DNA from 4 places in the Paenibacillus hebaui genome. Region 1 is predicted to be linked to each of the others. Evidence: riboswitches for the same ligand, from Rfam matches in the RefSeq annotation. Region 1 holds a riboswitch; each other region holds the start of a gene.
The links. Region 1 has a riboswitch for cyclic di-AMP ahead of ACR32F_RS17905 (3D domain-containing protein). Riboswitches for the same ligand answer to the same signal wherever they lie in the genome.

Region 1 (3,124 bases):
TATGATATCTATGGTGGAATTATCGCTGGGATTGAAAAAATGAGCAATGAAACATCTCACAGCACGCATATTCGTTGGATTCTTCGGGCATACCATAGAGAACGCAAACTGGGAAAAGGAGGCCGCTATCATGCGTGTACGCCTCATTATGTTATCGGTCATAATTATTCTTCTTGGAGGGAGTTATTCTCCTGCTTTGTTATGGGCTGCTTCAAGCCTGCAAAGTGAACCCGCTTCGAATTCCAATTCTTCACAAGAAGAACAGCTGACACTTGGACAGCTCCGACAAAAATATGCTGATACATTCAAAACCAATGGTCCCTCTACGAAACAGGTCGCACTGACGTTTGATGATGTCCCTGATCCACGGTTCACCCCGCAGGTTCTGGATATTTTGAAGAAATATAAGGTAAGAGCTACTTTTTTCATTGTGGGAAGCCGTGCAGAGAAACACCCGGATCTGGTGAAACGCATGGTGAAGGAAGGACATATCGTAGGCAATCACAGTTATAATCATCCCGAGTTCAGCAAGCTGACCATGAATGCATTTCGTAAACAAATCCTACATACAGGAGATATCATTCGCAATCTAACAGGTTACACGCCCAAGATGATTCGCCCACCCTATGGGGACATTAATGAACAACAGCTGCAATGGGCTGCCAGACAACATTACAGCATTGTGAACTGGAACGTTGATTCACTAGATTGGAAAGGTCTTTCCAAAGACAAGGTGAAAGAAAACATCCTATCCGCCGTGAAACCCGGTTCAATCGTTCTGCAACATGCAGGAGGCGGTGTGGGATCGAATCTGAGCGGTACAATTGAGGCACTTCCTGAAATCATTGAGGAGTTGCGTAACCACGGGTATGATCTGGTAACCTTGGACGAAATGTTGGGGCTGCCAAAGGGCAAGAATTAGAAAGCTTCCTTTACGGGTATCCTCGCATGGATCAGCACTAGAAGCAGGTGTGTACTGACGGATAATAACATCACTCGTTCAGATTCTACTGCGTCCTTCGGCTCTTTCAGCTTCGCTGCCATCGGGTATAAAAAAGGTGTCCGTCAATCACTTTAACCGTGACCGATGGACACCTTTTTTTTCTTGGATGGATGCAAGACCTATCTCTGTGTTATTTCAAAATATACAACTCTACATTCTGGAAGCCAAATGTGCTCACAGACTGTTTACTTCCAGGGATAAAGATATCAATCCGATGGCCTTTGATAGCGCCTCCCACATCACGTGCTGTGGCTACAAATGCCTGTTTCGGCAGTCCGGGATGACTATGACCTGTCACCAGCACTTTAGTACCCAGTGGAATTACAGATGGATCTACTGCGATCGTGCCCAATTCTAGTGCATTACCGAAGTAATCCACCGCACCCCATCCCCCGTTTTCGGATGCATCTGCAGAGTATGCCGTTGCTTTCACATCCACTGCCTTGCTGTAATCGAACGTTTTCCCCCAGGCTTGAACGACCTTGTTATCTGCGTTGACATCCAGACTTGCTGTCGTGACTGTTTTGGCCTGTGATTTAGCCTCAGGAGCCGCAGCAGCTGCAGATACCGTGTTTGCTTTGCCAGGAATCGTAATTTTTACACCACCATAAATGTTGTAAGGCGAAATGTCATTATTAGCTTTTATAAGTGTGTTAAGTGCTACTCCATATGTCTTCGATAAGGTGTAGAAGGTATCCCCTTCTTTGGCCACATGAACTGAATCTGCGTGAGCCGGAACGGCTTGAATGAGCATTACTGCGGTCAGCAATGCTGTTGCTGTTTTGGCTATACGTTTCTTGTTAATCATGGTCTTCCTCCCTCATTATGCCTGCGAAGTTAGTTGTCGGATTCGGATAGAGGAGACCCACCCTATAGGTACTAAATCACATTCCATACGTTATGTACGACCTAATTCACCCCAAGCAGCGTGCTATAGATCTTCCCCTGCACAATCTGCATCGTTACATCCTCCACACTTCCCACTCTGAAAGTTTCGGCAGGAACAATATATCACAATATTGTAACCTATAGTTGTAGTAAATGTTACCAAATACGTGTACAGCGTTTAATCCATGTGGATTAAATAAAGGTTTTTCAAGAAATTGTCTATAAAAAATGATTAATATCGGTAACAAAAACGTTACTTTTTATGTAAATTCATTCTTATGCTACCCATAAAAAAGAGCCTTACCGACTTGAAGTCAGTAAAGGCTCTTTTTTGATACTATCTCAAGCAATGCATATACCAAAATGGCATGAGTAATCGTAACAAATTAATTAAAGCACTTTGGCAAGGAAGTCACGTGTACGTGCATGTTTGGGTTGACCAAACACTTCTGCCGGTGTTCCCTCTTCAACAATAACTCCGCCATCCATGAACAAGATACGGTCACCCACTTCACGAGCAAAACCCATCTCATGCGTTACGATAACCATCGTCATACCGCCTTCAGCAAGCCGTTTCATGACATCGAGCACTTCCCCGACCATCTCAGGGTCCAGCGCCGAGGTAGGTTCATCAAACAGCATTACATGTGGTTGCATGGCAAGTGCCCGTGCAATGGCGATGCGCTGCTTCTGTCCACCAGACAGTTGATTCGGGAATGTATCCTTTTTATCAGATAAGCCAACCGTTTTTAGCAGGTCCGCTGCAATTTGGTCCGCTTCCTGTGACGATTGTTTTTTCACTTTAATAGGAGCAATCGTGATGTTCTGCTGCACCGTTTTGTGCGGGAACAGATTGAAATGTTGGAACACCATCCCCATTTTTTCACGCGTTGCATTAATATTGTGTTTCGGGTCCGTGATCGACACGCCTTCGAAATCAATTTCACCTGAAGTAGGCTGCTCCAGCAGATTCAGACAGCGCAGGAAGGTACTTTTTCCCGATCCAGATGGACCGATGACCACAACAACCTCGCCTTTGCCGATTGTAACGTTAATGCCCTTAAGCACATCGTTGTTTCCATAAGATTTGTGTAATTGTCTAACGTCTATCACTTGCACTCAACTTCCTTTCCAATCGACCGAGCAGCTTGGACAATATGAATGTCAACACAAAGTAGATCGCTGCCGCAATAAGGAATGGATTCATTCCCTGGTACGTAATGTTTTTGACTA
Region 2 (3,124 bases), 3.2 Mb from region 1:
TCCGGTGAGGCGTTCTCGATCCCAATGTCCCCTTTGCGCGTTGCATCGGCTTCCGGAATGAAGGCGTGCTTGCAGCCTGGGACTTTATTGGCAATAATTTTACGAATGCGTTCGCCGGCATGATCCGGGTCTGTCAGTATAATGACACCACGTCTCTCTTGAGCGAGCGCAATCCGCTTCAGAATGCGCTGGTTGATTGCAGATCCACCTGTCTCGATTGTATCTGCCTGGACCGCGCGACGAATGGCTACGGTGTCGTCACGTCCTTCCACCACGATGACTTCTTTTATCATGTTCCATTTCTTCCTTTCTAACGCAAAAAGAAGAGGAATATCCTCTTCTCTGCCAAACGGCGGGGGAGACTGCATTCAGACCCCTCCGCCGCATATTCCGCATGAATCAATCATGCAACTATTTTATAGCATTCCCATTTCAAAGTAAAACGAAATTAGTTCGCTTCCGGCTTCACCGGACCGATTACATAAACCGTCTTGCCTTTCTTACGTCCGAAATTCAGGGCATGCTTTACACTATCATAATACACATCAATTTTGTGGCCTTTAATCGCACCACCTGTGTCTTCCGCACGACGGAAGCCAAGGCCTTCGATATAGACCCACCAGCCAATTGGAATGATTTTAGGATCAACCGCAATGGTGCGCCCTTCCGTTACACGAGTACCGGAAGCTGTTTTAGTACCAATGCCAGGCTCTTCGGAAGAGTAGGCAGTCATGGATACGTTCTTAAGGACTTTGGAGTATTTAAAAGAAGTCCCCGATACGTTAACTACTTTGCTGCCCGAGGCAGATGTTTTCTTCGAGTTCGTTGTCGTTGCTTTTTTGGTTGTAGATGTTTTAGCCGATACCGTCTGAATCTTCGGTTCTTTCACGACTGGTTTAGCCTTGGTGCCAACAGCGATCACTTTATCAACTCGATTATTAGCAACCGATTTGCCAACCATTTTTTTGGAGACCAATTCTCCATCTTGGAACACCTTTTCAATATGCTGTACAATGGTGCCTTCTTTACCACTGACAACGACGCGATTGTCGCCTTTGTACAAGCTAGGGTCAGCCGTTTTGATCACTTTATAAGCAACCGGCTGTTTCACATCTACTGTACGCTTTGTTACACGCACTACACGGATTTTCATGTCCGCTTTAATGTTGGTCCCAAGTGCAGGATACACTTTATCTTTACTTGCAATCTGAATACCTGATTTTTGAATCGCATCTTGGACCGATGAATCGGTTGTATACAGAGTCTTGGTGTTTCCGTCTGCCGTAATATTAACTGGAACGGCCCGCTCAATAACGATGCGGTCTCCATCTGCAATGGCCCCGTTCAAGGGCATGGATACCTGATCGTGAGGGCTGACTGTGATTGACTGCTCCTCCAACATTTCTTGAAGCATTCCTGTACGAGTCTCTACCGCTTGAGCTTTGCCATCAATAACCAGTGAAATTTGCTTCCCGGCCTGACCGTAAACGACTAACAAGATCATGATTGTAAGCGCAATTGAGAAAATCGCGATCAATGCCATTTGACGCAAGTTCTCATGCTTCCACCGCAACGCGAAAGACTTACTGGATGATCGTGACTCATGGGTCTCTTCTGGTTGGAATGTGCCCACTTCTCCGTCCTCCTTCATAGCCTCGCCGTCTAAAGTAATGCATGATGTCTTTGACGTGACTATACCAAATTTTCTACAGAACACAGGTTAGACTAACATAACCGGTTCTGCACCATGAACCAATCTTCGCAACATGATGTCATCGTCCTGAATACTTACCGTATGATGACTGTCTTTCTTTTATTCAAAAACAAAAAAGCCAAAGAAAGAGTTTAAGAGGAACTCTTTCGTGGCTTCCGAATGATTTTGAATATCGGAAATTCATGCACGAGGTTGCCTCTCTTTTTCCGCTTGCGAGGTTAGCTGTCGGGTTCGGGCGAAAGAGAGCCGCCCTATCTCAGGTCATCCGCTCATGGCGGACGCCCTTGAATTCACCCCGAGACCCAAAGAAGAAATCAAATACGGCTTCGCAGATCCATTCGCTGTTTTGGGTCAGCGAATGTTGCGCATCGGTTACTTCCACCGATGTTTAAGCCCTATTGGTTCCCCCGCTCTCCGTTAACGGAGACTCAGCGAGACTGATTCATGAAAGTAATGTTGTTTCATCGGAAAGTGTCCCTTTGTTCATCCCCCGAACATCTGTCCAATTTTCCGCGCAACAATTCACTGAAAAGATGATATCCTGTTTTGATGCATGTTGTAAAGCATCGATCAAGTACGTTTTTCTGAATATTTGGTTAAAATATTGTAATATTCTTGATTTATTTGGATCAAAGAGCAAATTAACTCCGCTTAACTCCCTTTTTCACCTGATTTACTCGATATCTTAACGAATCCCAAATCGTTCCATGGCATTTTTGGTTGTTATTGCAGCAATTTCCTCTAAGGAAATACCTTTAATTTCCGCAGCTGCTGCCGCAACCAGACGTACATGCGCTGTCTCATTTCGTTTGCCACGATAAGGATGAGGTGTCAAATAAGGAGAGTCCGTTTCGAGAAAAAACCGATCCATAGGGACCTTCTCAAGTACCTCCTTGGGCTGCTTTGCATTTTTGAACGTGATTGGCCCACCAAAGGACAGATGAAAGCCCAGATCCAGGCACATTTTCGCCGTTTCCCAGCTCCCAGAGAACGAATGCATAACTCCGCCTACCTCGCCCGCCTTCTCTTCACGCAAAATCTTAACAATATCCTCGTGCGCATCCCGATTATGGATCACAATAGGCATATTCACTTCACGAGCCAGAGCAATTTGTTGTCGTAATACGCGGTGCTGCACTTCCTTCGGCGAAGTATCCCAATGATAATCCAATCCAATCTCACCGATGGCAACCACTTTTTCATGCTTGCATAAAGATGCAATCCATTCCAGATCGCCCTCCTGCATCGTGATCGCATCTACCGGGTGCCAACCTACAGCTGCGTATATAAAATCATAGGTCTCAGCCAGCTTCATCGTGGATGGAATGGTCTCCCGGTTAAAGCCAACATTGATCATACGGCCAATCCCTGCATCCACAGCACGCTGAATCATGTCCTCGCGGTCCTCGT
Region 3 (3,124 bases), 2.5 Mb from region 1:
TCAGCCTTTTATACTGCTGTGCAGCAACTTTACCATGATAGAATAATTGCTACTATATATTTTCAGTTTCCTAATCCCGATCTATGACCAACAGAGGCAGAAGCTGCTCCAGTGATTCAATCGTCCAGTCTGGACGCTCCTCATCATCACGCTCTGGCTGGAATCTGCCATACCCCTGTAAAATCCGTATCGTGTGCATCCCCAGCTTCTTCGCAGGCATGATGTCATTATCAATCCGGTCGCCGATCATTACCGCTTCCTCGGGTTTACATCCTGCCTGTTTCAGCGCTACAGCATACAGCTCAGGATCAGGCTTGGACACTCCTTCTTCAGCCGAACAGGCGAGCACATCCACATATCTGCGCAACCCGTAGCTCTCCAGCCGATCTTCTGTCCCCGGACTCTGATTGGCAATGATGCCAATCTTATAATGCTCCGACAAGGTCTGGAGAACAACGTCGGCAGACGCAAAGGGACGTTCAAGTTCCTTGCGAAACTTCAATCTTTCCTGAATCCGCTCCCGATGTTCGGCATCACTGATCCATGTGCGAATGGCTACTTTCATCGGCCACTGCTCATAATTTCGGTAACACAAAGCAAACAGCTCTCGTACCGTCTCTATTTTCACCGAATATCCTAACGCACAAGCCTCGCGAACAAACTGCCCGATAATATCATCCACTGGCTCCCATTCATCCACCAGCGTATCCCCTACATCAAAGAACAACCACTTTAACCCATGTACATCCGGCACGCCTATTCCTCCTTGTGAGCCACAGGAAAACGATCTCTTCCATTGCCTGAATCATAAAAAAGAAGACTCACCATCATGCATGAGTCTCCTCAGAATTCCGTTTATTTATAATTACAATTATAACAGGCAGCTGACACCGGATCAATCACAAGCGAGCGCATTAACCATTAAGCAAGAACCCAACCTCACCATTTAAAGAATAAACAATTCGGTCTGCTCCCATACCTCGGTAGATTCCTTTAGGATGGCTTTGCTCTGTAATAACACATAGAGACTTGGAAGTCCATGAGCGACAGATCTGTAAATACCGACAGGTCAGGTTTAGACTGTTCTCAAAAATAAAAACGTTGCCGACGCTGCCCTGCGGCAGAAACCATTTCTGAGCTGCAGCCGTATTCATGCGAATGACATGCTCCACTCCAATTCTCCGAAGCCTCCGTTCTTCCCCTGCACTGTTGGTCAGAACGGCAAACGGCATTTTTTTGTACATCAGCAGCTTGATAAATTTACGGCCTGCCTCATTTGGAGCAGTCACTAAGATCATCTCTTTATCCATCATTCGTTCCTCCCTTAGCGTGAAAAGACAACAAAAAAGAAGCGTGGGGGACCAAGGCCTCCCGGACGCTTCTTAAATAATTCATAGCGAAAAACGCCATGAACCAGCGTACGGCTTGTTGCCTCTCCCTTTAACGCTTACGAGGTTAGCTGACGGATTCGGGCGCGAGAGTCGCCCTATTTCCGGCTGTCACCGGAAAATTCACCCCATGGATGCCTACTGTCGTGAACAGCGCATCCTGTTGGTTCCCCCGTTTCCCACCCATGAAATGAATGGAAACTCAGCGATTAAAACATCGTTCCTTATTATGATTAATCAGAGCGATATTATCGTTTGTTTCGTTTTTCATGTAAAAAATTTAATTTAAATTGAAATTACGATATGAATCATACACCCGCGCCCAATCGGTGTAAAGTCTTCACAGATCACCGAATCGGCGGATTTTCACCATTCCATGCCAATAATAACGCTTACATCGTATTTATACTACATGCAAGTCTTCAAATCTCTCTAATTCTCTTTTTTTCAAAAATCATGAGGAATATCATTCACAGTTTATACAATACATGCCCTAAATGAGCATAAAAGACGATATTAATTTTGCATTATTTAATTGCAATCAATATAATAGGTAATAGAAGAACACATAATAGGAGGCGATTCTCATGTCAGTCTATGAATACAAAGTAAACACCCTTCGCGGTCAGGAAGTTGAAATGTCTGAATATCGTGACAAAGTACTGCTTATCGTGAATACAGCAAGCCAATGCGGCCTCACACCCCAATTCAAAGGTCTGCAAGAGCTGCAAGACAAGTTTAAGGACTCCCCTTTTGAAGTTCTCGGTTTTCCAAGCAATCAGTTTGCACAGGAAAAAGGCTCTTCCGACGATATTGCTGAGTTCTGCCAGATGAACTATGGTGTTAGCTTCCCGATGTTTGAGAAAATCGATGTGAATGGTTCGAGCGCGCACCCTCTCTTCCAGCATCTCAGCAAAGAGGCTCCTGGTGTGCTCGGCTCCAAAGCAATTAAGTGGAATTTCACCAAATTCCTTGTCGATCAGAACGGACGTGTTCTGAAACGTTATGCACCCAAAACAACACCTGACAAGATTGAGGCGGACATTAAGGATTTGCTTAAATAAGCCATTGGCATAAATGCAATAAATAACATAATAAGGTCATCCGAACCCGTGGAGAACAACAATTCAACCTGGGCAAACGGATGACCTTTTTCGTTTGCGGATCTGCCTATCCGTACAATAAAAAAAAGAAGCCACCCAATATGGGAAGCTTCTTCTTATCATTCATTATGATGCGGGCGAGAGGACTCGAACCTCCACGGGCATACGCCCACTACCCCCTCAAGGTAGCGTGTCTGCCATTCCACCACGACCGCATGTCGTAAATAATCGGCAACAGAATTGATTATACCCGGTTCATATTTAAAAGTAAAGTATTTTTTCAAATGTCATTTTAACGTTCGTTTTTTCTTCATAAAACGGATATTCTCGTCATTTTATCCTATCAAATGCATATCATTACATTGGATCTCATTTCACCTTTAAAAACTACTCATCAAGTCATATATAATAACACAAAAACTATTTTACTTTAAATACCAGAGAACTATTGACAAAAATCAGATATTTGTGTGATTATATATAACATATAATTCGGATTTACACACATAAAACAAACTAAACAGGAGTACAAATGTTATTTAACATAACATTTAACGAATGTAGGAGGCGAAAGATTGTGAACCGTGGGAATAAGCTGCTCGATTATGTCAAACTGCTTGATTCCTCTATCCA
Region 4 (3,124 bases), 3.3 Mb from region 1:
CCCACTCGGTGTTTGTCGTTCGTATGTATCCTGTGTGACAAATCCAGCATTGTGATAAACACGAATGGCCCGATCATTCCAGGTTAACACTTCCAGATCAATTTCGTCCGCAGGATTCCGGCGAATGGCTTCCTTCACAATAGCCGATACAAAAGCCGCCCCCTGACCATGACCACAGCGTTCGGGATGCATGCCAAGTCCAATGCGGGTCACACCTCCCAGTGGAAAATACTGAGCGAATCCGCAGATCTGATGATCTTCTCCCAGTACCACGGCATATTGTTCATCCCGCAGCCGGGCATCCCCAAATTCAACTTCGAGTGCCTTCATTTGCTCCCAGGGTAGCCAGTTATACATATTATAAGGCGGATCATACTGCCAATTGCAGATTTGCTCCGCATGTTCTTCTTGCATGGGCACAACGTGAAACGTCACAGGGGCTTCATCCATACAACTGTACGCTCCTCTCATTGTGAACAGGCTGTTCATGATCTATATTCGTTCATCCGATATGTCATTCCATAGCTAGACCTGTTTTTACTCTACAAAAGAGGCATTCATTTGGCAAGTTTTCATTTCAGTGAAAAAAAGTGAAACAAAAGTTCCGTTAATTCCGTTTATATTATAGTAGGATGGGTAAAAATATCATAAGGGCACGGACGATAAAGCACCAAATGACTGATCAAGTGCAGTGGTGTTTATAGCATAATTGATGTAGTTGATCAGGAATGGAAGCACAAAAAAACCGCCGGATACATTCCTGCGAAGAATGTACCGGGCGGTGCTGTTATGCTTCGTTACAGTATAGTTATTGGTTACAGCATGATGTTACTCAGCTTACCCCTAGTCGAGGGCTACTGATTCATATGCGTCCGTGCTCATAATCCGTTTAGCGCCAACATAGCGGTTAGCCCAGTAGTTCTCACTCAAAGCACTGATCGTAACCCCTTTGGAAGAAGAAGAGTGTGCGAACTTCCCATCTCCTACGAAGATCCCTACATGCGAGACTCCTTTGCCTGTTGTGTTGAAGAATACCAAATCACCCGGTCTCATTTCCATACGAGACACGGAGTCGCCCATGTCAAATTGGGAACTGGATTGGCGTGCCAAATCAATGCCCAGCTTGTCAAATACATACCGTGTGAACCCAGAGCAGTCAAAACCGTCAAGCGTTGTTCCTCCGCTTTTATATGTAGTACCCTTAGCTGAATCGATTACTTGGTCCATCTTTGAATCTGCGAATGCGCTACCTGCACCAAGCGATAGTGCGAATGTTATACTAAGTACAGCTGCGGTTAATTTCTTTTTTAACAAGAGATATACCCCTTCCAATGCCTGCGAGGTTAGCTTAAGGATTCGGTTGAAGGTCCCCTATGATCCCTCTGTTGCAAGATCAATTCACCCATAACTGGTTCCCCCGCTTCCCAGGTGCCAGGAATTTGGCTATGCTAGTTATGCACCTGCGAAATCAAGAAATGACGATTAAATTTTAAGTAGTTACAAATATGAATGTAAAGATTACAAAGTTGTTACTAAAAACTCACTGCGATTATTGTAACAGAGGTGTGCTGCTTTGGCAACGTTTAGCAACAAAATTAGCAAAAAAAACCTCGACCTTTGACGGGGAAAGGTCGAGGTTTGCTTGTATAGCAGCGTTTAATGAACGTAACTTTACATAGAATGGTAACCATTTTTTAACCGTTCATGTTAACCTTTGACCGACTTAGACTGCCATAACCGGAAATGAGCACATATTTTCCATAGGCTCAGTAGGCATCTGGCAAGTGGATACGTTTGTTGTAGTATAAGACCAGTTAAGCCAGTTACTAACCATGAAGCTGAAGTAAACGCACCAAAGACCAGCAGGTGAAGTCCACCTAGAAGCATAGCAATACCGATTAGAGTGAAGACATGACGTAATGCGATCCATAGTGCCTGAAACGTACCACGCACTCCACCTTCTCCGTCAGGGGCCGAGACACCAAACTGCATGTAGAGCAGGGCATGATGGATCACCCACCCGTATACGATCCACCCAGCAACGTAAGGGATACCAGGCAAGAGTAGCTGGAGGGAATGAAAACCATCCATAAAGATGGAATAGAGTTTTGGTACAAGCCAGTAGGCCGGCAGTAGCAACAATAATGTTCGGATAGCGTGCAGCAGGAGCATCGGTTTCCATAGATTTTGGATACCACGAACAAAAGGAATTCGTTCTTCTGTATGATTAAAGTGTTGGAGTGAGTACAACAATCCCGCCTGAATCAGGGGGCTGATCAGCATGCGAAGCAGCAGCATGGCCCCTAGAATCCACAGATAGCGATGTACCTCGGGATTCGTTGACAGGCTGAGTTGGCTTTCCATTTTGAATAAAAGGGTACTCAGCTCCCCGGCATCAGGGTCAGGATAACGCAGGAGAAGCGGAACAACAGCCGACTTTACCATTCTATAGAGGAAATACCCCCATATTAATTGATAGAGAAATATAAGTGCTGCAATGAACATATGCTGACGAACGAGAAACCAGCCTTCACGTATTTTCGCTTTCACTGTCTCCACCTCACCATGACAGACTTCCGAATATGGCTTCTATAATTTTGGTTGCGCTCATGCTCCAACGAGATTGGGTTGGTTCATCCAGTCCGGCTTTTAGAAAATTGTTTATATGACGATTCTCTAACACGATGGTATATAATGGATCTGTCATAGCCCAGGAAACGGGAGAAGTATGTGTCAATTTGTAGGTAATGCGCTTCTCGCTACCGTCCCATTCTTTGGTAAGGATATGCCCATCTTCAAAAACAATGCGAACAGGCACCTTCGTGTAATCACTGCCTTTTTTCACCAACGTGACCGATGACTCGTACAATGTTTGGCTGTCCTTATGGGTAGGAGTAACCGTAATCTTCTCCACTGCAAAGTCAGTCATGCCGCTGCCATACACATATTGATCAAAATAATCGGACCAGGATGTGCGGGTCACTTGCTCCACGACCTTTTGGAAATCGGCGGAAGTGGGATGTTTGAAACGATATTTCTTCACATAGGTAGAGAGGATGCGCTCCATCGTTTTTGCACCCACTTGCTGTTCGATCCCAAGCAATACGAGTTTGCCTCGAGTGTA

Region 2: it holds a riboswitch for cyclic di-AMP, as region 1 does, so the genes downstream of both, ACR32F_RS00155 (ubiquitin-like domain-containing protein) here and ACR32F_RS17905 (3D domain-containing protein) in region 1, are expected to answer to the same signal.
Region 3: it holds a riboswitch for cyclic di-AMP, as region 1 does, so the genes downstream of both, ACR32F_RS06915 (hypothetical protein) here and ACR32F_RS17905 (3D domain-containing protein) in region 1, are expected to answer to the same signal.
Region 4: it holds a riboswitch for cyclic di-AMP, as region 1 does, so the genes downstream of both, ACR32F_RS00530 (C40 family peptidase) here and ACR32F_RS17905 (3D domain-containing protein) in region 1, are expected to answer to the same signal.

The regions. Positions count from the first base shown of each region.
Region 1 covers NZ_CP196836.1:4,053,587-4,056,710, forward strand. Annotated here, with positions in the region: gene ACR32F_RS17900 (polysaccharide deacetylase family protein) at 131-922, shown strand; gene ACR32F_RS17905 (3D domain-containing protein) at 1,134-1,811, opposite strand; cyclic di-AMP (ydaO/yuaA leader) riboswitch at 1,814-2,013, opposite strand; gene ACR32F_RS17910 (amino acid ABC transporter ATP-binding protein) at 2,282-3,004, opposite strand; gene ACR32F_RS17915 (ABC transporter substrate-binding protein/permease) at 2,991-3,124, opposite strand, start outside.
Region 2 covers NZ_CP196836.1:32,160-35,283, reverse strand. Annotated here, with positions in the region: gene rnmV (ribonuclease M5) at 1-293, opposite strand, end outside; gene ACR32F_RS00155 (ubiquitin-like domain-containing protein) at 449-1,633, opposite strand; cyclic di-AMP (ydaO/yuaA leader) riboswitch at 1,906-2,158, opposite strand; gene ACR32F_RS00150 (TatD family hydrolase) at 2,400-3,124, opposite strand, start outside.
Region 3 covers NZ_CP196836.1:1,566,932-1,570,055, reverse strand. Annotated here, with positions in the region: gene ACR32F_RS06920 (HAD family hydrolase) at 71-754, opposite strand; gene ACR32F_RS06915 (hypothetical protein) at 915-1,313, opposite strand; cyclic di-AMP (ydaO/yuaA leader) riboswitch at 1,430-1,606, opposite strand; gene ACR32F_RS06910 (glutathione peroxidase) at 1,976-2,452, shown strand; tRNA gene ACR32F_RS06905 (tRNA-Leu) at 2,624-2,706, opposite strand; gene ACR32F_RS06900 (urease accessory protein UreF) at 3,069-3,124, shown strand, end outside.
Region 4 covers NZ_CP196836.1:110,381-113,504, forward strand. Annotated here, with positions in the region: gene ACR32F_RS00525 (GNAT family N-acetyltransferase) at 1-450, opposite strand, end outside; gene ACR32F_RS00530 (C40 family peptidase) at 844-1,314, opposite strand; cyclic di-AMP (ydaO/yuaA leader) riboswitch at 1,318-1,455, opposite strand; gene ACR32F_RS00535 (hypothetical protein) at 1,708-2,550, opposite strand; gene ACR32F_RS00540 (M1 family metallopeptidase) at 2,561-3,124, opposite strand, start outside.